Linked DNA regions of Victivallis sp. Marseille-Q1083. The protein of the gene in region 1 interacts with the protein of each later gene in a pairwise test. Links are inferred from orthologs where the notes say so. Each region holds a gene or a part of one and is shown on either strand. Other genes may lie near its edges. The genes, in order: HWX74_RS10090 and HWX74_RS03315.

The links.
Region 2: the proteins of HWX74_RS10090 (region 1) and HWX74_RS03315 interact in binary tests that used the Escherichia coli proteins (3 or more experiments, as listed by UniProt). The link is inferred for Victivallis sp. Marseille-Q1083 from one-to-one orthologs.

The regions. Positions count from the first base shown.
Region 1 is NZ_CAHJXL010000001.1:2,457,624-2,469,852, forward strand. Bases 956-3,954 are described here. They hold HWX74_RS10090 (hypothetical protein), read left to right. Parts: upstream 956-1,856; coding sequence 1,857-3,053; downstream 3,054-3,954. Other genes in these bases: ftsA (cell division protein FtsA), read left to right, coding at 956-1,857; HWX74_RS10095 (DUF4091 domain-containing protein), read left to right, coding at 3,095-3,954. In the rest of the region: HWX74_RS10080 (hypothetical protein), read left to right, coding at 48-365; more of ftsA, read left to right, coding at 571-955; more of HWX74_RS10095, read left to right, coding at 3,955-4,741; HWX74_RS10100 (hypothetical protein), read left to right, coding at 4,754-5,038; HWX74_RS10105 (peptidase domain-containing ABC transporter), read left to right, coding at 5,045-7,621; HWX74_RS10110 (HlyD family type I secretion periplasmic adaptor subunit), read left to right, coding at 7,624-8,952; HWX74_RS10115 (C13 family peptidase), read left to right, coding at 9,093-11,435; HWX74_RS10120 (hypothetical protein), read right to left, coding at 11,763-12,098. UniProt on the Escherichia coli protein: Essential cell division protein that forms a contractile ring structure (Z ring) at the future cell division site. The regulation of the ring assembly controls the timing and the location of cell division.
Region 2 is NZ_CAHJXL010000001.1:843,811-860,413, forward strand. What follows is about bases 1-2,881. They hold HWX74_RS03315 (rod shape-determining protein), read left to right. Parts: upstream 1-867; coding sequence 868-1,896; downstream 1,897-2,881. Other genes in these bases: metG (methionine--tRNA ligase), read left to right, coding at 1-720; HWX74_RS03320 (response regulator transcription factor), read left to right, coding at 2,024-2,716; HWX74_RS03325 (HAMP domain-containing sensor histidine kinase), read left to right, coding at 2,679-2,881. Outside these bases: more of HWX74_RS03325, read left to right, coding at 2,882-4,277; HWX74_RS03330 (hypothetical protein), read left to right, coding at 4,408-4,923; protein translocase subunit SecD, read right to left, coding at 5,002-7,572; HWX74_RS03340 (hypothetical protein), read right to left, coding at 7,790-8,206; HWX74_RS19960 (type II secretion system protein), read left to right, coding at 8,757-9,524; HWX74_RS03350 (hypothetical protein), read left to right, coding at 9,521-11,509; HWX74_RS03355 (LacI family DNA-binding transcriptional regulator), read left to right, coding at 11,627-12,649; HWX74_RS03360 (LemA family protein), read left to right, coding at 12,805-13,389; HWX74_RS03365 (YgcG family protein), read left to right, coding at 13,400-14,116; HWX74_RS03370 (glycoside hydrolase domain-containing protein), read right to left, coding at 14,227-16,603. UniProt on the Escherichia coli protein: Forms membrane-associated dynamic filaments that are essential for cell shape determination. Acts by regulating cell wall synthesis and cell elongation, and thus cell shape.

The DNA.
Region 1 (12,229 bases):
AATATACAAGAGGAGTGGGAAGGGAACGCGACAGGAGGGATGGGAAAATGTTGGGATTCGATCCGGAAGGAACGCCGGCGCGGCCGGGCGTTGCTTGCTTTCGTGCGCTCATCGCGTTCGGGGTGGCGGTGCTGGCGCTTCTGTCATGCATGTTGTTGTTGGCAGCTTTCTCCTGCTTTCCCAATGGCGGCTTTTATTCGCTGGTGTGGCTGGCTTGTTATCTGTTTTTTCTCTGCCGTTTGGTGGCGTGGGTGAAACAATCCCGACGGGTATCGCGCTGGGCTGGCTGGGGAATGTTCTGGTGTGTGGTGATGATTTGTGTGGTGGCTTTGTGTTCCTTGCTGTCGTGGGGAGGCCGAGGCTGACAGGAACGGCTGACGGAAGGACAGGAGCCGGAGGAAAAAGGCGGTGATGTGCCGATGCGTTGAATGGAATTTCGCCGCGCATACCCCGGCCGTAAAAAACCGTAAAAAAAATTGGAATCAATTGGTATTTTCCGCCTTTGGTAATATTTTGTGTAACGTATTTGTAGTTCTTTCGGAATTTTAGGAATCAACGAGAAATAATCGGATGTTGAAACGGCGGGATATCATTACGGCAGTCGAGATCGGCACCTCGAAAATTTGTGTGCTGATCGGTGCTTCACGCCCGGACGAACCGTTGACCATCATCGGCCGCGGTGAAGCCTCCGGCGGCAATTCGGTGGTCAAGGGCGAGATCGTCGACATGGACCTGGCGCTGGAAAAATTGACTGAGGCGCTGGAAGCGGCCGATGCGTCGGCCGGGCGCGAAATCAACAACAGCCGGATCATCGCCATGTCGGTCACCGGCTGCAATATCAACTCCTACCAGGGGGTCGGCACGGTATTCATCAATGCCGAAGACCAGCGGGTCTCCCAGGCGGCGATCGGTGAGGCGATCAAAAATGCCCAGGTCAAGCCGTTGCCGCTGGAACAGACCAAAATCAATACTTTCGACGCCTTCTATCTGTTGGATGGCATTCGTCGGGCCCGCAATCCGGAAAATCAGGTCGCCCATAAGCTTGAAGCGTATTTGCATGTCATTCACGGCGACACCAACCGGATCGAAAATTTCCGTTCGCTGATGCGTGATGCCGGATTCGAAGCGGATGTCAAGATTGTGTTCAGCGCCATTGCCGATGTCTACGGCATCCTGACCGACGAGGAGAAGGAGAATGGCGTACTGCTGGTCAATATGGGGGCCGGCACGACGGAATATGCCGTGGTGTTCAACATGGGCGTGCTGGCCAGCGGCGTGCTGCCGGTCGGCATGGAACATGTCGTCAATGATTTGTCGCTCGGCTTGAACCTGACGATCAATCAGTGCCGCAAAATCCTGCAGGACGGTTCGCTGCAGCGCAGCGTCGAACGGCGGCAGGGGGTGCTGGAGATGAAAAATGCCGAAGGCGCCCTGCGGCGGATTCCGTTGAGTTCGTTCGAGCGGATCATCGATTTGCGTTTGCGGGAGGTGTTTGAAATCATCAAGCGGCGGGTCGGCGAAGAGGGCATCCTGCGCAACCTGGCCAGCGGCGGCGTGCTGACCGGCGGGGCCGCCCTGTTCGACCGTACCTTTGAACTTTTTCATACCGTTTTTGAGTTTCCGGTCCGGATCGGCCGGCCTTACGATGCCAGCGGCGCCCTGACCGACTTGGAAAATCCGCGTTACAGCACGGTCTGGGGGGTGTTGAAGTTCGGTGAGGAGTGCAATCAGATTTATTCGGCGATGCGGCCGCGCGGCATGTTCGGCCGGTTGGCCGAGGCGGTGGGGGAAGCCGGTGAAGTCGGCGATCGGATGCTGCGCGGGGTCGGCGAATTGTTCAAATCGATAAAGATGTGATGAATATGGCAGAAGAAACGGTGCGGGAAAAGACGATCGCGGTTCTGGGGTTGGGCTGTGCCGGCGTGCGGGTGGTCAATCTGTTGAGCCGGATGCCGGAAGCCGCCCATCTGCGTCTGCTGGCGGTGGACACCGACAGCGAGGCGCTGGACGGTTGCCCGCTGCCGGAAGAGAATAAATTGCTGGCCGACCGTCAGTGGCGCAACGGGCGCGGCTGCGGCGGCGATGTGCTCAAAGGGCAGCGTTCGATGGCCCGGGAACGCGCCGCGCTGGAGACCTTGATCAGCGACTCCAAATTATTGCTGGTGATCGGCGGCCTCGGCGGCGGCACCGCCAGCGGCGGTGCTCCGGCGCTGGCCGGATTGGCCGGCCGGTTGAAAATTCCGACTATTTTTCTGTTGACGATGCCGTTCTCGCTGGAGGGACACAGCAAGCGGAAAATTTCCGAAGATACGTTGCAGGAGTTGCTGCCGGTGGTGGATGTGCTGCTCTGTTTGCCGAACGATCTGCTGTTTTCGGTGCTGCCGGCGGAGACGTCGACCCGGGAGGCCTTCCGGCTGGCCGACCTGGAGCTGGCCCGTTCGGTGGTGGGAGTCAGCGAATTGCTGCGGGTCGGCAATCTGCTGCCGGCCGATTTCGGCGATCTGCGGACCGTTTTGCGGGAGCGAAAGAGCTTCTGTGCCATCGGCGTCGGCAATGCGGCGGCCGGCGAAGGGTTGAACGTCGGCCAGTTGGCGCTGGAACGGCTGCTGGAAGCGCCGTTGCTGGGCGGGGTGAATAAATTGCGCGACGCCGATGTCGTGGTGCTGACGCTGCTGGGCGGGGAGGCGTTGAGCCTGGGCGAGATGAAAGCGGTCTTCGAGGCGGCCCGCCGGTTTATCGGCGAGGATGCCAACGTGGTGATCGGCACCAATGTCGATCCGGCGTATGGCGACCGCATCCAGCTGACCGCGTTGGCGATCAAATACGACGGCAAAGTCGAGGCGGTCCGCCGGCCGGTGCACCGTCGCCGGGCGGAACGGCCGGCAGTGGTCGGCAGTATTGCCGGCGGCGGTCAATTCGAGCAGCCGCAGTTTGAACTGGAACCGGTCTCCCGCGGCATCTTTCTGAATACGACGCAAGTGGTGGTCAACGGGGAAGATTTGGATATTCCGACTTTCCAGCGCCGTTCGGTTGCGATCGACAAGGGTGAATAAAGCATACAGGCTAATTGTTTCAAGAATAGTAAGGAGTTGGAATGTTTAAGTTCAGGTTGATCAGTTCTCTCGAAAAAGTGTTTTGCGACGAGGCGCTGCAGGCGGAGGAGTTGTGCTGCGGCACCGCGCTGCAGGGGGAAATTTACAGTTTTCAGGTGGCCTACTGGACCGACAGTTGGTGTTTGAAGGTGTTGCCGGTGGTCGAATCGCCGCTGGCGGAGGCGGTCACGGTCCGGGAGGTGAAATCGGTTCCGAGCGAACTGCCGGCCAACGATCCGGAGATTCCGGACGCCGTGTTGCGCCGGACGCCGGGCCTGTATCCGGACCTGCTCGATGAAATTGCCGATGGAGTGAAAACGCTGCCGGAGCAGTGGCGGACGTTGTGGGTTTCGGTTGCCGTGCCGGAGAATTGCGCCGGCGGCAAATATCCGATCCGGCTGAAACTGGTTCCCGCAGAACCGATGCCCGATCTGCCGGAAGTGCTGGGAGAGGGGAATTTTACGCTGGAAGTAGTGCCGGTGGCGCTGCCGGAGCAGACGCTGATCCATACCGAATGGTTCCATGCCGATTGTCTTTATACCTATTATCAGGTGCCCTGCTGGAGTGAAAGGCACTGGGAACTGCTGAAAGCCTATATCCAGTCGGCGGCGGATCACGGCATCAATATGCTGTTGACGCCGCTGTGGACGCAGCCGCTGGATACCGCGGTCGGCGGGGAGCGGCCGACGGTGCAGTTGCTGAAGATCAGCAAGAAGGGAGACCGCTACCATTTCGACTTCTCGCTGCTGGAGCGCTGGATCGATCTCTGCGAGTCGTGCGGAATCCGGTACTTCGAAATGTCACACTTGTATACGCAGTGGGGAGCCACCTGCACGCCGAAAATTGTCGTGGAAGTTGATGGCGAGGAACAGAAACTGTTCGGCTGGCAGGTTTCCGCCCAATCGGTTGAATACCGTCAATTCCTGCAGCAGTTGCTGCCGGAATTGACCGCTTTCCTGCGCGGCAAACAGTTGGAGGGGCGTTGCTATTTCCATGTTTCCGACGAGCCGAGCGAGGAACATCTGGAGAGCTATCAGCGGTCGGCGGAATTCGTCGCGTCGCTGCTGGATGGCGACTGGCCGATGATCGATGCGCTGTCGAGTTTCGAATTCTATGCCAAGGGACTGGTCAAGCTGCCGATTCCGTCGAACGATCACATCGAAGCGTTCGTCGAGCACCAGGTTCAGCCGTTGTGGACCTATTATTGCGTTGGTCAGCGGGCGGCGGTGCCGAACCGTTTCTATTCGTTCTCCTCGGCCCGCAACCGGATCATGGGAATTTTGATGTACCGCTATCAGATCAAAGGGTTCCTGCAGTGGGGATTCAATTTCTGGTATACGCAGTACTCGCTGAAGCAGGATATCGATCCGTTCCGGGAAACCGATGCCGGCCGGGCGTTCTGCGGCGGCGATTCCTATCTGGTTTATCCGGGGAAAAACGGTCCGCTCGATTCGATCCGCTACGAAGTGTTCCGGGATGGTTTGCAGGATATGCGGGCGCTGGAGTTGCTGGAGAAGAAAATCGGCCGGCCGGCGGTGCTGGAGCTGCTGGAAGGCGATCTCGGCTATCAATTGACGATGAAGCGCTATCCGCGCAGCGCCAGTTGGCTGCTGGAGGTGCGCAACCGCATCAACCGGGCGTTGGCGTAAAGGAGATTGCTCATGGCTGCCAGACGGGTATTCGTCGATGGCCTGGAAAAGGTCAGCATGATGGATGGCATGATCCATCTGGATTTTTTCAACTACGTGTCCGGCGCCGACCGGACGCAGCCGTTGAACAAGGAAGTGACCGAGGAGATGATTCTGTCGACGGCCGGTTTTCGGCGCATTCACGCCGCCGTCGACAAATTGTTTCATCAGTTGCAGCAGGCTGGATTGTTGCCGGGAGAAAATGAGCCGGCGGCGGAGAAAGGGCAGGAGCCCGCTTCGCCGAATTTTCGGGATTGATCCGGCATGGAAATGACTGACAGCCGTTTGACCGCCGAGGCGTGCATCCGAGAGATCGTCCGGGTGCTGCCGTCCGGAGTCAATCCGGAGGCGCTGTTCGCCGAATTGCCGTTGGCGGAGCAGCCGCCGCACGAGTGGCTGTGCACGGTGCTGGAGCGTTTGGATTTCCAGGCGCAGTATCTGGAAGCGGAAGCGCCGGGTGAGTTGTATTTGCAGATCGGCATGCCGGTGATGTTGCAGTTGGCCAACGGCAACTGGGTGATTTTTCTCGGCTTGCGCTCGCCGTTGCGGCAGGGGGACAGCGAACAGGTGGTGCTGTTCGACCCGTTGACCCAGGCGGAAAACAAGATGCTCTTTGTCCCGAAAGGGCAGTTCGAGCGCAATTGGCACGGCCGGGCGATCCTGGTCCGGTCCCGCCGCAACGCTTCGTATGCGGCCGATGGCCGGCTGACGGCGTTTTATGCGTTTTGCGCGATCGCCCGGCAGTGCGGCGTCGAAGTGGATGTCGCCCGGTTGCGGCATGAGAGCGCCATCGAGACGGCGGAGCCGGACTGGCGGGAGTTGCAGGCGATCGCCGGGCGTTACGGCTTGAAGAGCCGGGCGGTGAAATTCGACTGGACGAGGCTGCGCAATTTGCAGGAAGCTTTTCCCGCTTTGGTGGAAAAGAAGAACGGCCAGTTCGCGGTGCTGTGCGGTTTCCGCGCGGCGGCGGACGGCGAAGTGCAGGCGGCGGTCTGGGATCCGGCGCCGCCGCCGGGGGAGACGCCGGGCGTTCATTACTGGAAACAAGCTCAATACGAAGAAGTTTTTGCCGAACGCCAGTTGCTGTTGAAGCGGACCTATTCGCTGCTGGATGAGAAGCAGCCGTTCGGGCTCTCCTGGTTTGTGCCGGAGTTCTGGAAGCAGCGCCGGTTGTTCCTGGAGGTGGTGCTGGCGATGCTGGCGATCAGCGCGATCGGTCTGGTGACGCCGCTGTTTTTCCAGATCGTCGTCGACAAAGTGCTGGTACACGAGAGTTACCGGACGTTGAACGTGCTCGGCGTCGGCATTGTCGTCGTGCTGCTGTTCAACGCGGTGCTGGAAGGGTTGCGGGATTATTTGCTGCTCTTCTGCACCAATAAGATCGATATCAGGACTGCGGCGCGGACTTTTCTGCATATGCTGAATTTGCCGGTCGGCTTTTTCGAACAGATGCCGGCCGGGGTGTTGATCAAACACATGCAGCAGACCGATAAAATCCGCAATTTTCTTTCCGGAAATTTGTTTTTCACGATGATCGAACTGATTTCGCTGGCGGTGTTCATTCCCTTTTTGTTCATTTACAGTTGGCAGTTGACGCTGGTGGTGCTGGCGTTTTCGCTGATGATGGCGTTGATCATCGCTTGTCTGATCCGGCCGTTCCAGCGGCGTTTGCAGGAGCTCTATCTGGCCGAAGGACAGCGGCAGAGCATGCTGGTGGAGTCGATCAACGGCATCCGCACGGTGAAATCGCTGGCGCTGGAGCCGGCGCAGATCCGCAAGTGGAACGATACGGCGGCTTACGCCATCACCCGTTATTTCAACGTCGGCAAGATCTCGATGACCGCCCGGGTGACCAGCCAACTGCTGGAAAAACTGATGGTCGTGGCGATCATCTGGATCGGCGCGCTGGCGGTTTTCGACAAGGAAATCACGGTCGGCGCCTTGATTGCCTTTCAGATGCTGGCCGGCCGGGTGACCGGCCCGCTGGTGCGCCTGGTCGGGCTGGTGCACGAATACCAGCAGACGGCGTTATCGGTGAAAATGCTCGGACAAGTGATGAATGCGCCGCCGGAACAGGTCGGCGGCCGGATCCGGCAGCCGTTGAAAGGCGAAATTTCCTTCGAAAACGTCACCTTCCAGTATACGCCGGACAGTGTGCCGGCGATCAGGAATTTTTCATTGCGCATCCGGCCCGGCGAAGTGGTCGGTCTGGTCGGCCGCAGCGGTTCCGGCAAGACGACGCTGACCAAATTGCTGCAGGGGCTCTATCCGCTGCAGCAGGGGTTGATCAAATTCGACGGCATTGATTTGCGGGAGATCGACCGGGCTCATTTACGGGCCAACATCGGCGTGGTGCTGCAGGACAACTTCATTTTCAGCGGCACGATCCGCGACAACATCGCGCTGACCAAGAAAGATGCGTCGATGGAGGAGATCATCTACGTGTCGCGCCTGGCCGGTGCCGAGGAATTCATCCAGAAACTGGGCAGAGGCTATGATTCGGTGCTGGAAGAAAATGGCGCCAACCTGTCCGGCGGCCAGCGGCAGCGGCTGGCGATCGCCCGCGCTTTGCTGCCCAATCCGCGCATTTTGATTTTCGACGAGGCGACCAGCGCGCTGGACCCGGAGAGCGAAGAGTTGATCCGGGCGAACCTGCGGATGATCTGCCGGGAGCGGACGGTGATCATCGTTTCGCACCGGCTGTCGATGGTGATGGGGGCGGACAATATCGTCATTCTCGACGGCGGCGAACTGCGCGATGCCGGAACGCACCGGCAATTGCTGCAGCGGGAAGGCATCTATCATGACTTTTGGGTGCAGCAGCAGGGAGGGATGGCTTGAGCATGACGAAGAAACCGAAAATTCCGGCGGCGGCGCTGGAATTTCAATCCGACGCACTGGAGCTGGAGCAGCGGCCGGCGCCGTGGTATTCCCGGCTGACCTTGTATGTCATTTTGCTGCTGTTCGTCCTGGCGGTCGTCTGGGCCAGCGTCTTCAAAGTGGACAAGATCGTCATGGCCGAAGGCAAATTGACGACCTTGCGGCCGAATATCGTCATGAAACCGCTGGAACGCACGGTGATCAGGGAGATCAATGTGGTCGCCGGCCAGTTCGTTCATGAGAACGATGTGCTGATCACCTTCGATCCGACCTTCAACCAGGCGGAGGAAGAGCGGCTGCAGGAGCAGTTGAAGAGTCTGACCATGGAGACCGAACGGCTCAAGGCGGAGGCCGCCGGCCGGGAGTTTCAGGTGGACGGGGCCGCCGCCGATTGGGATTACAAGCAGCAGCGGCTGATTTTCGATGAACGTAATTTGTATTACCGGGCCCGGCTGGATTATTTCGAACAGAATCTTCAGCGCATCGACGCCGGATTGCATACCCGCCGGCAGAGTCTGAGTAAGCAGCGGGAACGGCTGGAGAAACTGCAGGAGATCGAAGACATGTTGACGACGCTGCACGAGCAGGGCAGTGTATCGCTGAAGCAGCTGCTGGAAACCCAGTTGTCGCGGTTGCAGATGGAGGGGGAGGTCGACCGGCTGGAAAATCAACTGCAGGAAGCCGAACATGAACGGTCGTCGGTCGGCTCGGAACGGGATTCTTTTATCAAGGATTACCAGCGTCAGACGGTTGAATCGCTGGTCGAGGTCGAGCGCAACCGGCAGGCGGCGGAAAAACAGTTGGAAAAAGCCCGGCGGCTGAGCTCGCTGGTGGTTTTGCGGGCGCCTTGCGATGCGATCGTCCATGAGATCGCCGCCTTTTCGGAGGGGTCGGCGGTCCGGGAGGCGGAATCGTTGATTACGTTGGTGCCGGTGAGCGACGTTGAAGTCGAAGCGAACATCGACCCGCGGGATATCGGCCTGGTCAAATGCGGTGATGAAGCCAGGATCAAGCTGGACCCGTTTCCGTTTCAGCGGTTCGGCACGCTGACCGGTCGGGTCAGGCTGATTTCCGAGGATACCTTTCAGGAGCAGTTGGGCAACGGCGCGACCCGCAATTATTACCGGGCCCGGCTGACGGTGGAGGGCCGGTTGTCCCAGGTGCCGGAGAATTTCCGGCTGCAGCCGGGGATGCGGCTGACCGCCGAGATCAAGGTCGGTGAACGGCGGCTCATCGAATATCTGATTCATCCGCTGATCAAGGCGCTGGATGAATCGGTGCGGGAACCGTAAGCGGAAAATTTGGGTAAAAAAACATTTTTTGGCGAATTTTGCTATTGCATTTTTGTTTTGAGGTGCTTATAATTATACGGATGGATTTTTGACGATTCCAATAGAGCCGTCGTACTGCGGCTGAATTAGGAGATGGAACAATGGCTAGAGATGAAGGAATGGAGCAGGCGAACTGGACCGATGCCGGCGCGGACGGCGTGGTGTTGGACATGTTCCCGCAGGAGACTTCGGCCGGCAGGGTGGTCTTGTCGGGGTTGGGGGAAGATCAGTTGGAATGGGTGATCATGGCGGACGGCCGGGTTGCCGACGCGATGGCGGAAAGACAATCGAGCCGGCGGGCGATGGCGGCGCTGCGAAGTGCGTCGGCTGCGGCGATTTCCGAGCTTTCCTTCAGCGGAGTCAATCAGGTGACGGCATTGTTGCGCAGTTATTCGGCCGGCCAGGCGACGGCGGCAATGACGTTGAATGCCGCTGCGGCCGGCAATTCGGCGGCGCTGTCCAGCCTGACGGCGCCGGGCGTCAAGTCGAACGCCGTGGTAATGCCGGATGATTACGATAGCGAAGGCAGAGATGACAACTGGTGGACGCGGGCGACGGATCTTTACGTGTCCGAACTCGGCCAGGAGCATACGATTCATGTCGGCGGCGATATCGACTGGGTGAAATTCACGCCGGATACCATCGGCCGTTATTCGATTCAGACCACCGGTACGCTGTCGGATATGCAATTCACGGTTTATTCCCTGACCGGGGCTGGTGAGTTGAACGAGATTGCGACGGTGAAGGGCGATAAATTGGGCGGTCCGGAATATTCCGAATTTTTACGGGCCGGCATGACTTATTATATCAAAGTTTCGGCGCTCGATCCGGATAAGACGGTAAAAAATTACCAGATTCGGGTATCGGCCAGCGATGGCGCCTATGATCAATATGAAGTAGGCGGCGGCGACGGCAAGGCGAAAGGCAACGACAACTTGTGGACGCAGGCGACGGCGTTGTCGGTCGGCGAAGTGCAGCTGCACAGCATTCATCTGAACGGCGACATCGACTGGGTGAAAATTGCCGCGAACGGTCTGCAGACGATCAGTCTGGATGCCTCGGATGACATGAAATTGACTTTTTATGAGCTGACGAAATCCGGTTTGGTGGAAATCAGCCGATTGGCCGGGAATCATGGCGGCATTGCTTATGAATTCAGTTCGGCGAAGACCTATTACGTATCGGCGGAGAAGAATGGCTCCGGTACGGTGCAGGCTTATGAATTGAGCCTGGTCAACGGCAATCCGGGCTACATCCGGGTCGACCAGTATGAAAACGACAACACCAAAGAACAGGCGACGACGCTGACGGTGAAGGAAAGCCAGCAGCACACCCTGCACGATTCCGGCGATGTCGACTGGATGACGTTCTCGCTGACCGATACCGGATACGGTGAAATCACGCTTTCGGCCACCGAACGGCTCGCGGCGAAGCTCTATCAGGTCGTTGACGGCAACCTGATGGAAGTGAGCAGCCAGACCGGGACGAACATCACCATCACGACGGAAGCGGCCCCGGGCACGACATATTACTTGCAGACCGAAACGGTTGACGGAACGCCGGTCAACAGTTACGACGTCAATTTGTCGGTTACACCGCCGAGCCAGAATTACGTCGTGTTGTTCAGCGGCGGATGTGATATGTACAATAATCGTATTGATTATTATACGACCGTTCGTGAGATGTATAACACCATGCTTAATGTTTATAATGTTCCGGCGGAGAACATTTTCGTTGTTTATGCCGATGGTACCGATCCGGGGGGTGATTGTTTTGATCCCTTTACTGAGAGGGTGTTTAACTCCGATATGACATATGCGACGAGCAAGGGGTCGCAAGTATTGGCCGCCAGCCGAAATAATTTGAAAAATGTTTTCAGTCAAATTAGTAGTGTAATTACTGAAAATGACAACTTTCTCTTTTATGCTTATGATCATGGCGGAGGGGAAGAAGATCCTTCCATAAAAGGAGAAGAAGTTCTTTGTGGTTGGTATTATCCCGATTTGTCGACGGGTACCTATGGTGAGATGAATGATATTACCGGTGTTGAATTTGCCCAATGGTCAGAGTCGATAAACGCGAAGGCTGCTACGTTGACTTATATGTTTAGTGAATGTTTTTCTGGGGGAATGTTGCAGGCGTTGCCGGAGCAGGACAATTTGTTTGGCATGTCTGCCGCCAATCATTTTGAATCTTCCTGGAGTAGTTTCGGCCCGAACGGGGAATTCGCCAGTTGCCACAGTTTTGCCAGTGAAATTGTCCGGGCATTTCTTAATGGTTATACCAGTACTTATGATGTATACAACTATGTCATAAATAACGGCGATTTTGCTTGTCGCAACGTTTACGAGCCAAATGGCACCTGCGTGGAAGGTCATCCCGATGGAGGGTTCGAGCATCCATGGATGCTAGGGAGCAATCATCAGATATTGGCGCAAGTGTAAAAGCATTCCGTATGAAGGGTCCGGAGCACAATCCGGACCCTTTTTTATTGATTAGATAGATAAAAAGCGATTTATATCATTTCGCTTTCAAATGCAGATATTGCTTAAAAGTGATGCTATCTTATCGGTAACCGAAATAGGGGATTACTGATGATACAGCCGCATTTAACCGTAGAAGAAATATCCTTCCTCTGCCCGGATACAGGAGACCGGTGTTCGCTGATCATGCCATATTCAAATACGGACTGCATGCAGATTTTTCTGGATGAATTTGCCAGGCAACGAGCCGGAAAACCAACCTTGATCATCTTGATTGGTAATTGGAAGTTACTCATCTTTTGGTCTAGGACCATTTGGCAGAGGTTTTCCATTTTTATCTCGATTAATAGGAGTTGCTTTAAGATGAAATTGTATACATCCATCAGCGCATGGTATATTCATTTCATATTTTTCTTTTTCACCTCTATATGTAAAATCACCACCACATCGGATAACTTCACACCATGTGTATACTTTTATCATTGTTTTAGGGCACATTCCAGCAGGACATTCATATGAAAAGACAAATTTATCTCCTTTTTCTAATCCAAGCCGACAGTGTCCTGCTTTTCCCGCTATTGCTGTTAATTCAAATTGCCAATCTTCAGTACACCATTTTTGCATATTGATAACCTCCAACGTTAATACGAATAATCTGCTGAATAAATTTTGATTTTATATGTTTGTATTATAATACGCATATATGAATTTTCCTATCATTATTCCTGCGTTTGTACAAAGTAGCAAAGCCATTC
Region 2 (16,603 bases), 1.6 Mb from region 1 along the record:
GCGCTGGCCGAAATGCGGCTGGAACAGGGTTTGGAGAGTATCATGAACGCGGTGCGCGCCGGCAATCGCTACCTGGAAAAAACCGCGCCGTGGACGCTGGCCAAACAAGGCGAAACCGGCCGGCTGCGGACTGTTTTGTATACCGCGTCCGAAGCGTTGCGGCAAATCTCGGTGCTGCTCCATCCGGTGATGCCGGAAAAAATGACCGAATTGCGGCTGGCGCTCGGCTTGAACGCCGCGGAAGCGGCCCACTGCTCCATCGTCGAACTGGAAAATGACGCCAACGTGCTTTCCGGACGGCAGGTGCAGGACAGCGCCGGATTGTTTCCGCGCATCGTCGATGAACCGGCGCCGGCAAAACCGGCGCCGGCCGCTCCGCCGGCGGAAAAGCCGGTCAACCTGATCACCATCGATCAGTTTTTCCAGACGGAGTTGAAAACGGCCAGAGTGCTGGCGGCGGAGAAGATCGACGGCGCCGACAAACTGCTGAAGCTTCAGATCGAAATCGGCGCGGAAAAACGTCAGTTGGTCGCCGGCGTCGCTCAGTTTTACACTCCGGAGGAGATCGTCGGCAAAACCATCGTCGTCGTCGCCAATCTGAAGCCGGCCAGGATCCGCGGCATCGAATCGCAGGGCATGTTGCTGGCGGCCAAAAAAGGCAAGGAACTGCGTCTGGTTACCGTCGACGGCGAAATCGGCTCGGGCGCTTCGGTCGGCTGAGTTTTGCCGGACAATCCGGCAACCAAAAAGTCGCTTGAAAACACCATTGCAGTGTTGACTTTTCGTCAAATGGTTCTTTATTAATAGTGAATGGAGTAATTTTCCAAAATTTAGCATGAATTTTACAGAATAAAGCAGGGAATTTTGATGTTTACGCAACGGTTGGCCAAATTTTTTACGACGGACATCGGTATTGACCTGGGTACCGCGAACTGTCTGGTTTACGTCCGAGACAAAGGGATTGTCCTGTCCGAACCATCCGTGGTGGCGATCACCGAAAACACCAAAGAGGTTCTTGCTGTCGGCGAAGAGGCCAAGCGCATGCTCGGCCGGACGCCAAGCAACATTCAGGCCATCCGCCCGATGAAGGACGGCGTCATCGCCGACTTCGACATCACCGAAAGCATGTTGCGCTATTTCATCCGCAAGGCGATCAATTCGGTGCCCTGGCGGCAGCAACTGCTCGGCCCCCGGGTGCTGGTGGCGGTGCCGTCCGGCATCACCGAAGTGGAAAATCGGGCGGTCAAAGAGAGTGCCAAACGAGCCGGCGCCGGCGTGGTATCGCTGGTCGAGGAGCCGATGGCGGCAGCGGTCGGCGTCGGGCTGCCGGTGGCGGAACCGTCCGGCAGCATGATCGTCGACATCGGCGGCGGCACGACCGAAGTGGCGGTCATTTCGCTTTCCGGCATCGTCGGCGCCAAAAGCGTCCGGGTCGGCGGCGACGAACTGGACGCCGCGATCGGCCAGCATATGAAACGGGTTTACAATTTGATGATCGGGTCGCGGACCGAAGAACGGATCAAAATCGTCCTCGGCAGCGCCTATCCGACCAAAGATGACGCCGAAATGGAAGTCAAAGGCCGCGACCTGGTGTCCGGCCTGCCGAAAACCGTCCGGATCAACGCCGGTGAAATCCGGATCGCCCTGCAGGAGCCGATCACGACGATCATCGAAGCGTGCCGGGCGACGCTGGAACGCTGTCCGCCGGAATTGGCCGCCGATTTGATCGACCGCGGCATTATGCTCGCCGGCGGCGGAGCGTTGCTCGACGGCCTGGACCGGCTGCTGGTCGAAGAAACCGGCTTGCCGGTGTTCGTCGCCGAAGATCCGTTGCTCGCCGTCGCCAACGGGACCGGCATCATGCTGCAGGAAATGGACAGCATCACCCAGGCTTGAGCGGAACTTGCCAAGGCGGGATGGACTGGAAAGCGGGCGCCGGTTTCTCCGGCGCAATTTTATTTTATGGCGGTTTCCATCAAACGATTTCATTTTTTTCATGCAAAAATGCTGATCGGGACAATTTATGAGAATTCTTTTGGTCGAGGATGACGCCAGAACGGCGGATTTCATTCTCAAGGGCTTGCAGCAGTCCGGCTACAATACGATCCATGCCGCCGACGGGACGGACGGCCTGTTCAAAGCCCGCACGGAAAGCTACGATCTGGCGATCATCGACGTCATGCTGCCGGGGCTGGACGGCTTCACGCTGGTCGAAAAACTCCGTGCCGGCGGCAACAGCCGGCCGATCATCATTCTGAGCGCCAAAAACTCGGTGAAGGACAAAATCAAAGGACTGGAAAACGGCAGCGACGACTATCTGGTCAAACCGTTCTCCTTTTCCGAACTGCTCGCCCGACTCCAGGCGCTGTTGCGCCGGGCCAACACCAACCTGGAACCGACGACGCTGAGGGTCGGCGACCTGAGCGTCGATCTGTTGAGCCACAAGGTGTATCGCGGCGATGTCCGCATCGACATTCAGCCGCTGGAATTTTCCCTGCTGGAATATCTGGCCCGCAACGCCGGCAGGGTGGTTTCCAAAACGATGATCATGGACCACGTCTGGGAATACAATTTTGATCCGCAGACCAACATCGTCGAAACCCGCATGTGCCGGCTGCGAGAAAAAATCGACAAACCGTTCGACAGCAAATTGATCCATACGATCAGGGGATTCGGCTATGTCTTGGAGCCTCAGGCGGATTTCGAAAACCGTTAAATTCCGGATTGCCGTCTGGTACGCCGCTCTCTTCGCCATTTCGGCGATTGCCGGTTTGGCCTTGCTCTACTTCTGCCTCGGCCGCGCCCTGTACGACGCGGTAGACCGGCAACTGAAAAACAGCGCCCGCGAACTGGTCTATGAATACCTGACCGGCAAACGCTTCCAGAAATTCGACCGGGAGCTGCCGCTCGCCGCCGTCAAGCCCGGCACGCTGCAGCGTTTCCGGCAGAAACTACCGACCCTGCAGCCGCTGGTGGCCTTCGAACGCAACGTCTCGGACGACCAGTTTCAAATTCTCTACGGCTGCGCCGACGGCAAACTGTACGAATTGCGGCTGGGGGCCGACAATACGGTCTATTCTCAATTGCTCGATCCGGCCAATCATCTCGCCGCTTTGCAGAAGACGTTCGAGGACCGGGAAGTGTCGGAGGGACGCAACAACCTCGTCCTGCGGCTGTATGCGGCGGACGGACGGCTGCTGGCCCATTCGCTGACCTCGAACCTGTCGGAATCGACCGGCCCGCTTTCCCGGGAACGCTACAGCACCGTCTCCGGACCGACCGCCGACTTCCGGTTGCTGGAACTGCCGTTGTTCGACGGCAGCCGTCTGCTGATCGGGCGCAACCTGCAGCCGACCCAGACGCTGATGCACCAATATCTGTTGATCTGCCTGGTCACTTTCGCCGGCATTCTGCTGGCCGGCAGTCTGTGCGGCTGGTTCATCGCCAGCCGTTTTCTCTGCCGGGTGCAACGGGTCAGCGCCACCGCCCGGCAAATCGCCGCCGGCGATTTCAGCCGCCGGGTGCCGGTCGGCAACGACGGGACGGAAATCGATGAGCTGGTCCACACCTTCAACCGGATGACAGCCAATACTGAAAAATTATTTCTGGAACTGCAAAGCGTCACCGACGACGTGGCGCATGATTTGCGGACGCCGCTGACCCGTATTCGCGGACTGGCCGAAATTACCGTCAGCGGACGTCAGGAGTTGTCCGCTTACTGGGAAATGGCAGCGATCGTCGCCGAGGAATGCAATCAGATGTTGCAGATCATCAACACCATGCTGGAAATCACCCGGATGGAAGCCAATTGCGATAAACTAACCAAGGAAGAGTTCGATTTGAACCGGCTGCTGGCCCGGGCGGGCGAATTATTTTCCGCCTCCGCCGAAGCCAAGTCGATCGAATTGCACCTGCATCTGCCGGCAACACCGGTGCCGATCGTCGCTGAAAAACTCAAAATTCAACGGGTTTTCGCCAATTTGCTGGATAACGCGCTGAAATTCACCGCCCCCGGCGGCAGCATCGACGTGGAGCTGACCACCGCCGGACAGGCCGTCGTCACCCGCATCCGCGACAACGGCTGCGGCATCAGGCCGGAAGACCTGTCCCGCGTCTTCGAACGCTTCTTCCGCAGCGATCCGAGCCGCAACTGTCCCGGCAACGGCCTGGGTTTGGCGTTGGTTCGCGCCATTGTCCAGGCCCACGGCGGCACCATTCAAGCCGACAGCAAATTCGGTCAGGGTACCGAATTTACCGTCTTTTTACCGCAAAAATAAGTCTTTTTCGGCCAGATTGCCAAATTGTAATCTTCCGGCAATCTTCCGGTTATCTTCATTGGTTATACTATTGGGTAAAGAAAGCAACCGGAATAGGCCGGCTGCCGAATCCAAAAAAGGAGTTTGAAAAATGAGACAAATCATCTGGTCAACCCTGGCCCTGGTCACGGCTTTCGCCGTCACTTACACCGTTGCCAGCGACCTGCCGGACGCTGCCGCCGACCCCGTCGCCGCTGGAGACAGCACCGTCTGCCCGGCTACTGCCGGTCAGGCGACCGTGACCCCGACAGCGGAAGACGAGCCGGCAGTGGCCGAACCGGCAAACGAACCGGCAACGAAGAATGAAGCGGAAACGGCAGTTCAGCCGGAAGACGCCGAAACAAACGACAAAGCGGTGGAACCGGCGGCGGATGCGGCCGGAACGGATGACGAAGCGGTCAAGGACGGCAACGACAAAGCGGTGGAACCGGCGGCGGATGCGGCCGGAACGGATGACGAAGCGGTCAAGGACGACAACGAAGAGACCGACGAAGTCAGCATTGAGGCCGAAGTTCCGGCCGAAAGCGAGGAAACGCCCGAAACGAACGACGACAATGGAGCGGACCAGCCCACCGAGGCGCTCTATTTCAACGATCTTGCGCTGTAAGCGTTAAGATATTCCCGTTTTCCCTAATCCCGGCGCCCGTCATCCGTTGAGTGCGGATGGCGGGCGCCACTTTTCAGTTTACTTTTCCCGGGCGACACGCATGCCGATTTTACGGTGCCAGAACGACACTATCGGACTGGCGATAAAGATCGAGGAGAAGGTACCGATGACAATTCCCAGCATCATCACCAGGACAAAATCGTTGATCGCGATGCCGCCGAAGCAGAACATCACCACGACGACCAGCAGCGTCGTCACGCTGGTCAAAATGGTCCGGCTCAAGGTCTGATTGATGCTGATGTTGATGATTTCCGAATAGGTTTTGTCCGGAATCAGCTTCACTTCTTCGCGGATGCGGTCGAAGATGACGATGGTATCGTTGATCGAATAGCCGATGATCGTCAACAGCGCCGCCACCACCGGCAGCGACAATTCCCGGCCCATCAGCAGGAAAATCCCCAGGGCGATGAGCACATCGTGCGCCAGCGCGATCATTCCGGCGATCGCGTAGGAAAATTCGAAACGGAGCGAAACGTAAATGATCATGCCGACGACAGCCAACACGATCGACAGCAGCGCCGACTTGCTCATCTCCCAGCCGACCAGGCCGCCGACGGTGGATTCCTGCCCGTCGGACAACTGCAGTTGCGGGAAATCCCGCGACAACTTCTCCAGCACCCGGCTCTTGATGTCCGTCGCCTGCTGATCACCGCTCAGGTCGATCTCCCGGATCAGGAACTCCACTTTGCGGTTGTCCGACATCGAGGCATTGGCCTTGTAACCGATCCGGGCCTCGAGATTGGCCGCTTGCAGCGAAGTTTCCAACTGTTTGACCGGCACTTCTTCGGCGTAATTGAACGACAACATGGTGCCGCCGGTGAAATCCACCCCCAGCATCGAACTGCCTTTGACCAGGCAGACGATGACACTCAGCACCAGCAATGTGCCGGATAACGGAAACGCCCAGCGGCGCGCTTTGATGAAATTGTAGTTCGGCTTGCTGAAAAAACGGCACATTTTCAACGTCTTCCATTGCCGGAACCGCAACGCATAATCGAAGATCAGCCGGGTCATGAACAACGCGGTAAACATGCTGCTGGCAATACCGATCGACAAACTGACCGCGAAACCTTTGACCGGCCCGCTGCCGAAATACATCAGAATCACGCCGATCAGCAGCGTGGTGACATTGCCGTCCAGCACGGCGGAGAACGCTTTCTCATAACCGAGCGGAATGGCGGCCGCCAGATTCCTGCCGCGGTTGAGCTCTTCACGGATCCGCTCGAAGATCAACACGTTGGCATCGACCGCCATCCCCAAAGTCAGGATGATCCCGGCAATCCCCGGCATCGTCAGCGTCGCCCCGAACGCCGCCATCGCGCCCATGATCAACACGACATTGAGCGCCAGCGCCAACACGGCGATCACCCCGGCCCGACGGTAATAGACGCACATGAAAACCGTCAGCAGCGCCAGCGCCAGCAGACCGGCCCAAATACCGTTCCGGACGTTGTCCGCCCCCAGCGACGGCGCCGTGTCATACACGGCGTTGATCTTGATCTGAAACGGGAAACTGCCGGCCGTCAGCGCGTCGGCGATATTCTGCGCCTCCTCATGGGAGAAACTGCCGGAAATGGAAGCGTTGCCGTCGACGATCGCCGCCCGGATATACGGCGCGCAATACAATTTGCCATCAAGCACAATCGCCAACTGCCGGTTGATATTTTCGCTGGTAATCCGGCCGAACTGTTCGGCGCCGGCGGCATTGAACGACAATGAAATCCGCAACTGTCCGTAACTGTCCTTTTCCGCCGCCGCGGCAACGATGTCCCGGCCATCCATCTCCGCCCGTCGGGACACAAAGTAGTAATTGACGACCTCGGTATCGGCATCCGGTATTTTTTCCGTGCTGCTCAACAGCATATAGCCGGGCGGCGGCATGAAGTTGGCGGGATCGCGCCGGTACTCTTCGACCAGCCGGTCATTGTCCGGGTGGACCAGCCGGAACCGCAGCTTGCAGCTCATCTGGATGATGCTCTGCAATTTGTCCTTCTCATCCTTGGAGACGATCGGCGCCTTCAAAGAGATTGAACGGCTGCCGAACGGCGAAATTTCCGACTCGAAGATATTCTGGGTTTCCAATCGCTTCCGCAGCGTTTCGATCGCCTGGTCGCGGTAATGATTGAACTCCCGCTCAATGCGCTTCTCCAGTTCCGCCCGGTCGCTCTTATCGCCGTCATGCTCGAATTGCGCCAGAAAATCCGCATCCGGCACCAAATCCAGCACAAACTCCACACCGCCGTTCAAATCGAGCCCCAGCCGGATCGAGCCGGAGGCCTTTTTGCGGATCATCGCGACGACGTCGCTGTTGTCGCCGCCCTTGGCCCCCTCCACCAGCCGGTTCAACTTCACCTGCCTGGCCTCGGCCACTTCCAACAGCGCGACCGCCGGATTTTTATCCGGACTGTTCGTCTGCAATTCCCGGGCCTCCACGATCAATTCTTCGCCGGCTTGCCGGTTGGCGGCATTGAGCGTCTTCCGGAACGTTTCGTAAAAATCCTGCGGCGTCAACGGGTAAATCGCCCAGGCAAATATCAGTGTGACCACCGCCAGAATGGTGGTTCTCAGCTTGAAGTGCATGTTATCCATCAATGATTCTCTTCCTCAAAACAATTTCGGCATCCCCGGATCATGGTCGATAACCGCCGGCAGTGCCGGCTTCCCCCGCTCCGGAGTCCCCGCGATACAATCGGAAGCTCGAACCGCTTCCCAGACGGGAAACATTCGAACCAGCAAGCGCAAGGTACCGGTGTCACACCGATTCAACGGCGCGACCGCATCAGACGGCGCCGCACCGGTACCGGGATCAAGCCGGCGGACCGGCCCGGACGATGATCTGATCGGCCAGCAAAGTTTGAGGTTGGAAGATAAATTCACCCGGACGGGCGAAAGCGCAGTAAATTTCAGGCGGAACCGGCAGCATCCGTTCCGGCGGCAGTACCGGACTGCGCACCGGCGGCTTGCCGCAGGAGCTTTTCATCGGCACCCGCTTGACGGCGAAACAGTGCTCGCCGCGCACCGGCGGTTCCCAATACGGTTCCGCGCTCACCGGGCTGTCCTGGCGCAGAATCGTCGAATTCCGGAAGCTGTCAAACGGCTGGAACAAGGACGGCAACGGCTCGTTCCCCGCACCGATTCCGGGCGCCGAAGCCCCCCAGAGTGCCGCCGCTCCGCCTCCCAGCGTCAGCAGCAACAGCAAAACCAGCCAGCTCGTTTTTTTCATTTCATTCCGTCCTCGTTCAAAGATTGGCAACTAATATACGCAATTCTCCGGAAAATACAATCGCCAGCCCGGCAAATTCCGCTCCAGTTTCTCCCGCCGGTCAACTCCCTTGCCATCGGTTTTCCGCCGGCCGGTAAAAATTTGGCCACTTAAAAAAATAAACGCACATTTGTCAAATTACCCCCCCACCCTCAAAAATTTGTGCATTCAGTTAGCCTAAAAGGTTGAGATGATTATTTTCCGCATGTCCCTTCTGCCAGGAAGAATAGGGATTGCAGTAAAAGATTCTCGTGCGCGGTTTCATATTGTTACGCCATCGCATTTGTCAAACTTCATAAATGCAAGCTGTCTATTTTCTGCGGTGCGTTTACTTTTTCAATTGACCCAAAGAAATATTTTTCAAAAAAATGCGGTTGCCCTATTGACTTTTTGGGAAAAATTCAGTATAATTAAATCATGATTGATAGATCGGTTTATCAAAATGTTTATCAAAAGAACGGCGCGGCCGGAAATGATGGTCGCGGCAAAATTGAAAAAAAAGGAATGGAACATGAAAGTGCGCAAAGGGAAATTTCAGAGATTCACATTGATTGAATTGTTGGTCGTGATTGCGATCATCGCCATTCTTGCCAGCATGTTGCTGCCGGCGCTGAGCAAGGCCAAGGAGAAGGCGGTGGCAATCAAATGCACCAGCAACTTCAAACAGCAGGGATTGGGGTTTGCTTTGTATGCCAACGACTACAACGACAATATCATGACGATGTGCTGGGACAATTCCTGTACGTTTTACTGGGCGGATATTTACGCGTCGGAGAGTTCGATCGCCGGGGAAGGCAGCAACTTTATGAAGTATTTCCAGGATCAGGGGTATCCGGTGATGCTCGGCTACTCCAGCACCAGTGATAATTTCATTTTTTGCGGGCAGACTTCGGTAAGAAATCGTGGAACCACTTATGCTGCGGCCGCATTCTGGCAATCCACGCCGGAAACCTGCCGGATTTCCAATATCGACTCCAAGGGATTTGCGACGATGGGATTGAAACAGGGGGCGATGCGCAATCCCTCCGCCGTGATCATGATGACCGAGGCGGCGAATGCCAGTGGCGGTTCGGTCAACTGGTTTTATATCACCGATGCCAGTGATTGCGACAATTTGATCGATTTCCGGCATTCCGGACGCGGATTGTTCCTGTTCGGTGACGGGCATGCTGCCGCCGGCGGTGATGAAGCCGTCCTGGGGACGGTGGATGCGCAGGATTATTTCTGGGAAAATACGCGTTTTGTCTACAAAAACGGCGGGCGGAGAAAAGTCAATTGAATCGGGACTGCTTGACCATGATGAAACGGTTGTTGCGCGGAATATTGTTGGGGATGCTGCTGAATGCCGCGGCGGTTGCCGGAGAGAACCTCTTTCCGGCGGCCGCGCTGCGACAGGCCGAAGCCTGGTACCTGCCGGAAGGCTACCAGTGGCGTTTGAGTGAAGGCAAGGATGGCAGCGGGGCGGTATACTATTGCCGTCCTTCGGCGGATTCCTATGTGCTGGCGACCGTCGAATTGACCGGTTTGCAGCCCGGCGAACTCTATGAATATGGCGGTTGGGTGAAAGCAGCGCAGCTTGGCAACGGCGCCGAGGTTACGGCGGCGTTCTGTGTGGAATTTCACGATGCCGACGGAAAATACTTGACCGGTGATTATGGCGCGATGGCGGCGGGAGAACGCGATTGGACGCTGCTGAAGGGTGAATTTGCCGTTCCGGAAGAGGCGGTGACGGCGACTTTCACGCCCTATTTGCGGCCGGATACCACCGGCGAAGCCTGGTTTTCCAACTTTTTCCTGCACCGGAAAGATGAAGTCCGCTGGGTGACGGCTCTGCGGGATTATCGCGGCAGTCTGCCGGTCAGGCAGGCGGCGGTTCATTTGACCGGCACCGTTTACAATTTACCGGAAAATCTTCGAAATCAGCCGTTGACCTGCAAAGCATCGTTTTTAAATGCGGCCGGAGAAGAACGGCAATCCCGGTGTTTCGAATGGTCGGAAGGGGTGACAGAACTGGCATTGCCCGACGATTGCGAACTCCTGGCGCTGGAATTGTATGCGCCGGACGGCGCGACCCTGCTGGGCAGGAGTTCCCATCGGTTGCGGCGGATCGATTCGGAGCGGCGGCCGGAAAATGCCTGCTGGATCGATGAACGCGGACGCGCCTGGGTCAACGGGGCGAAATTCCTGCCGATCGGGCTTTATATCGACCGGTGCGGCGGCCGGAATATCGGTGCGGAGATTCCGGCGATTGCCGCCGGCAGTTTCAATTGCGTCATGCCGTATGATACGTTGGTCTGGCAGTCGGATGACGGTGCGGCCGGTGCAGCGGCGATTCGCGGCGAACTGGACCGGTTGGAAGCGGCGGGATTGAAGATCATTTTTTCACTGAAAGATATCCGTGACAACGGTTGGATCCGGGAATGGGAAGGCACGACCGGCGAGTTGGCGGTCCTGGATAAGGTGGTCGAAACGTTTCGGAATCATCCGGCTCTGCTGGCCTGGTATATCTGCGATGAGGACGGACCGGAGATGTATGAACGACTGAAAGTGCGCCGTGAGCTGGTCAACGGGCGCGACCCCTGGCATCCGACCTGGTTGGTGACATGTCACTACGACACGCCGAAGGTATATATGGCCGGCGCCGATGTCTATGGCATCGATCCTTATCCGATCGGCTATGCCGGCAGCGACATCGCCAGCGTCGAATCGGTGTTGCGCAGGACCGTGGCCGGGCTGGGGGAAAATATGGCGCTCTGGGCGGTGCCGCAGATTTTTAATCAGGGCGTCTATTGGGCCGGTGCCGATTGGGAACGTTACCGGAAATATGTCGATCCGACCGAAGAGGAAATGCTGAGCATTGTTCTATTGGAAGCAATTTACGGAGCCAAAGGCTTTGTGATGTATTCTTACTTCGATTTGAAACGGGGACCGGATCGGGAACTGTTCGACCGTCAATGGCCGAAAGTCTGCCGGGTGGCGGCGGAATTGGAAAAACTGGCGCCGTATCTGCTGGGCGATCCGGCCGGGCCGGCATTTGACTGCCGCATGCTCGATGGACAGCTTGCCGTCCAAAGTTTCACCGCCGATGACGGCCGGCAGGCGGTGGTCATCGTGGCGCCGTCGAAGGAAGGCGGCCGGGCGGAACTGGACCTGCCGGAATCCGGGCGTTTCCATTCCCGCTTCGGGCGGACCGTCCGGCAGCCGGACGGCAGTTGGCGTTTTGCCAGTGAAGGAGTCGGGTGCGACATTCTCTATGCCGAATAGAAGAATTCGTCACAAAGTCAGCGGCAAGGATTGAAAAGCGGTCCCGGCGCCATTAAAGTATTTTCATTGAATTGGGTGGAAACAGGGCGCCGGGTGCCGCGGAAGAAGAAACATGTTATGGAGACGAAAGTTAGATTAGTGGATATTGCCGAACGGGCGAAGGTTTCCCGTGCCACCGTCAGCCGGGTGCTGTGCGGCGGCGGCAAGGGGTCGATCCGGGTTTCGGAGTCGACCCGCAAACGGATTATGGATTTGGCGAAGGAGATGAATTTTTCTCCCGATCCTTCCGCCCGGTCGCTGGCCGGCAAGAACAGTTATATCATCGGTTGTTTGATCGACACCCAGGCCTCTTTGCAGAAGAACGCCATCCTGTCCCGTATCGAGGAGATGCTCAACGAGCGGAATTACCGGCTGATGATCGGCCAGGCGCACGACAGCTACCGGCGGCTGGTCAAGTATCTGGCAGATTTCCGTTCTTACCATGTCGACGGCTTGATCTGCTTTGCCCATGACTATCAGGAATTTTCCCTGGCCGATTGTTTCCGGCCGGAAGACAACGTCGTCTTCATTGACGAGCCGAATGTGCCGATCAGTCATTTTGTCTCGTCGGATTTTCACCAGTGCTATCAAAATCTGGTTCTGCAACTGGTCGATGCCGGCCGTTCCCGGATCGGTTATACGACCTTCTACAGTTCGCTGCGTTGCAACCTGAGTAAGATCTGGGGCTACCGGGCCGGCATTCACGCCCGTCGGCTCGAATCCTTTGAACTGAATATCGAACAGATTATTTCACCGAAAAAACTGGCCGAGCAGGTGGTCGCTTATGTCCGGCAAACCCAATTGGATGCGATGATTCTCTTTTGCAACGATCTTTTCGCCATGGCGGTTTGCCGGGAGTTGGCCGCCGCCGGTTTCCGGGTGCCGGAGGACGTGGCGGTGATCGGTTGCGACAATTCGGCGTTCTGTGAATATTCGACGCCGCGCCTGAGCTCGGTCGAACTGTTTCCGGATACGCTGGCGGAGGCGGCGGTCGAGCTGCTTTTTTCGGTCATCGACAAGCGGCCGGTGCCGCCGAAAGTGTTGGTGGCGCCGGAGGTGATCTATCGGGATTCGACGCCGGAATCGCTGAAAAACGGCTGAAAGCAAATGCCGGAATTCCCGGTGTTCGCTGCGGAAGTGACCGGGCGCAATTTTTTTCTTTCAAAGTTGTATTCCGTGAAAAGGTGTTTAGATTATGCGCTGGATGGCGCGTAAGGAAACGGCCGGCAATTTTCAACCAGAATTGGAGAAGGAATATGACGCAGACGGCAAAAATCAGTTTGGCGGTGGTCGGCGGTTTGATTGCCCTGGTGGTGATCGGGGCGATTTTCGTGATTTCGGTGCGGAACGGCCTGATCGACCGGCAGGAACGGGTGAGAGAGAATTGGAGCCAGATTGATACGCAATTGCAGCGCCGGGTGGACTTGATCCCGAATCTGGTGGAGACGGTCAAGGGATATGCCGCGCACGAGAATAAGATTTTCTCCGAAATCGCCGAAGCCCGCAGCCGTTTGCTGACCGCTTCCGGCCCGGAGGCCAAAGCCGAGTCGGGCGCGGTGCTGGAATCGGCTTTGGGCCGTCTGCTGGCGATCGCCGAGAATTATCCGGACCTCAAGGCTAATCAGAATTTCATCCGGTTGCAGGATGAACTGGCCGGGACTGAAAACCGGATCAGCGTGGCCCGGACCCGTTACAATGATTGCGTGCGGGATTTCAATGCGGCAATCCGCAAGTTTCCCGGTTCGTTGTTCGCTTCCGGCATGGGGTTGACGGCGGCGGAATATTTCCAGCCCCCGGCCGGTGCCGCCGCAGTGCAGACGCCGCCGCAAGTGCGGTTCTAATGGTTTACCGATGAAATTCCGGATCATTTGGGCCGTCGTATTGATATTTGGTGCCTTCCTGCCGTCGTTGCAGGCCGCTTTGACGGTGCCGCCATTGACCGGCCGGGTGGTTGACCGCGCCCAGGTATTCTCGCCGGAAGGCGAAGCCGCATTGGAACAGGCGATTCGTCGACTGGAGAATGCGACCGGCGGACAGATGGCGGTGCTGACCATTCCGTCGCTGGAAGGGGACAATCTGGAAACGTTCGGCATCAAAGTGGCGGAAAAGTGGGAAATCGGCAGCAGAAAGGAAGCGAATGGCGCCATTCTGCTGCTGGCGGTCAGGGACCGGCAAATGCGGCTGGAAATCGGCTACGGCTGGGAAGGCGTCATCAATGACGCCCGGGCGGGAGATATCGTGCGGGGCATGACCGGTTTTTTGCAGGATGGCGACTATGATACGGCTGCCAGGTATGCGGTGAACCGCGTGGAAGAACTGGTGACCGGCAAGCCGGTGGCGGATCTGCCGGTGCCGCCGCGCCGGGCGAAAGAACAGGATGGCGGCGCCGGGTGGGGCGCAATTGTTTTCTTCATTATTCTGTTGCTGATCTTCAGCCGTTCGCGCGGTTTTTTCTTTTTTGGCGGCGGCGGCGGCGGATTTCGCGGCGGCGGCGGTGGTTTTGGCGGCGGCGGATTTCGCGGCGGCGGTGGCGGTTTTGGTGGTGGCGGCGCGTCCGGCCGCTGGTAAAAAGGGGGGATAAAAACATCGGTCACTCCCGTTCTTTTGAAGTGGCCGATGTTTGTTTGAGCGGTTTCGACCGATAGCCGTCAGAACTGAGGCTTTCGCGGATGCGTCGGTTATCGGGCGGACACGGTTTGCGCCGGACCAAGGGCGATCAGCCGGACGTCCCGGGCCGGAATGTCGATGGTGATTTTGCCGTCATTCACCGGCAGGTCCCGCCGCCATTCCATTTCGGCGGCGGAGAAGGTGTTGCCCGGAAATTGCAGCAGCGCCGGATCGATTTCCACCGAAACACTTTGCGGTTCGTCCGTCAAATTGCCGACGACGGCCAACGCCGATTCTCCCGCATTCAAATACAGACTGCAGACGATCCGCGGATCCTGCGGCGAAAGCCGGACCTGCCGCCGGTTGTGCCAATACGGCAGCCATTCGGCGTTTTCACAATTCATCCGGTCGAAAATCCGCCAGACCGGCACCAGCCCCTCTAGCGCCTCAAGGGTGAACGCACTGTAATTGATGTCGTGCAGCAGCGTGTATGCCAGTCCTTCCCGGAATTGGAACGGGTTGTTCAAATAGACCAGGAATTCCACCGGCGCACCGAATTGCCGTCCGTAGAATTTGGCACGGAAATCCGGCAGGTCGACCTGGAAGCCCGGTTGGTGAATCATGTACTCCTCGCCGAGCAGCAGCCGATGGCTCCAGGCGCCGGCCAGCGGCATCAGGTTGCCGGAATAGTGGTTGAAGATCAAGCCGTCCGCTTGACGCGACATCAGAATCTGATAGAGACGTTTGCCGTGCCGATGGAGTTTGCGCAGCGGGAAGCTGTCGCGTAAATTGCCGTCTCGGTCGATCCAGCCGCAGCCGTGGGCGGTGTTGCGGCAATCGCCGGAGAACATCGCGCCGTCATAATAATAGCCGTCGGTGCCGAATTCCCGGATCATTTTGTCGGCATGAAAGGCGATGAAATCCGTCCAGCAATCCGCGCCGACGCAACTGGCGGAAAAGGCGTGATCGAGGTAATTGATCCAATCGCTGTTCCAGTTGGAATCCGGCACCCAGCGGCTGTCCGGTTCCGACATCCACAGATCGTGGAAGTAACGGCTCATCGGCGCGTTGTCGCCGAGTCCACCGCCGTAATAGAGCCCGAGCTGGCCGCCGCGGCGGTGGAAGTGGTCGACCAGTTCATGCAACGCTTTGATGCGCCGTTCATCGGCCGGGTAGGGATCGCCGTAGTTTTTACCCCAGTCCTGATGCATATTAGCGTAGCGCGCGCCGCTGCCGAGCCGGTAATCGGTGAAGGTGTTGAACAGTTGCCAGCACTTGACGCCGTCGATTTCGACTTCGGAGAGCACGCCGAACCGTTCGCCGCCGCCGGGCGTCCGGTATTGCTGAAATGCCGCGCCGGCATTTTCGCAGAGGACGACGCCGGCGGTGTCCGGCGAGAGCTCCTGCCATGCCGCCGGTTCAGTCGTCCGGTTGAACAGCGCCAGGTCGCGCAATTGAAAGCTGCTGTCGGCCTGTACTTTGGTCGTGCCGAAGCAGAGCCGGATTTCGGTATTTTCCGCCGGGCGGCCGAACAGGCCGCTGGCCGCGGCCTGGCCGATTTCCCGGCCGTTCTCGTAAAGCCGGACCGTCCCGGCATCCCAGCAGAGCGCCAGCTGCGTCCACTGTCGGTTGATTCGATCGGCCGGCAGGCCGAGGTCCGCCGTATCGAACAGCAATTTGTCCCCGTCTGGCGTGGTCTGTTCGCCGACCCAACTGCCGGTGCCGCCCTGCCGGAACAGCCGGAACAGGCTGCCGTGGGAGTCGGAAACGGAGAAGATTTCCGTATTGCCGCCGGGGAATTCCGGCCGCAGCGTCATGACCAGCGTTCCGGCTTCCGGATTGAACTTTTCGGCGGGGGTGTAGACCAGGGCGCCGGTGCCGAGGTGGTCGCGAAGGTTTTCGTCGTAACCGGCCCAATGGGTCAGCCGGCGGCGGCGTTCCCGCGCGTCATATGGCTTCGGCGGGGTGATCTGCAGGCCGAAACCGATCTTCAGCGGCCGGTCGATGACGGTCGGCTGATCGATCAGGGCGACGCTGAATACGCTGCCCTCTGCAGTCGGGCGCAATTGCAGCGGTTCGGCGGCGGCGCAATTCCAATTTTCCATCGATTCGGCATACCAGGCCAGGCCGCGGTCGTCGTTGTAAACCGTGACGACCGGTCTGAAGGCGGAATGCCAGTCGCCGTCCAGCGTCCGGGCGTAATTGTTCCAGGTGAAATCGATCGGATAGATGTATTCGGCAATTTCCGGGCGGAACGGAATCTGCAGCGCCAGGCGGTCCAGGGTCTGCGGCCGGTCCGGCAGGAGGGTCAATTCATACCAGAGAAAACCGTCCTCCTCCATCGACAGTTCCGCCCGGTAGGCCAGGCCGTCTATCGCGTTGGAGCCGGCCAGTTCGATCCGGTCCTCGGCGGCCTCGCCGGGCTGAAGTCTGCCGGCGGACAGGTCG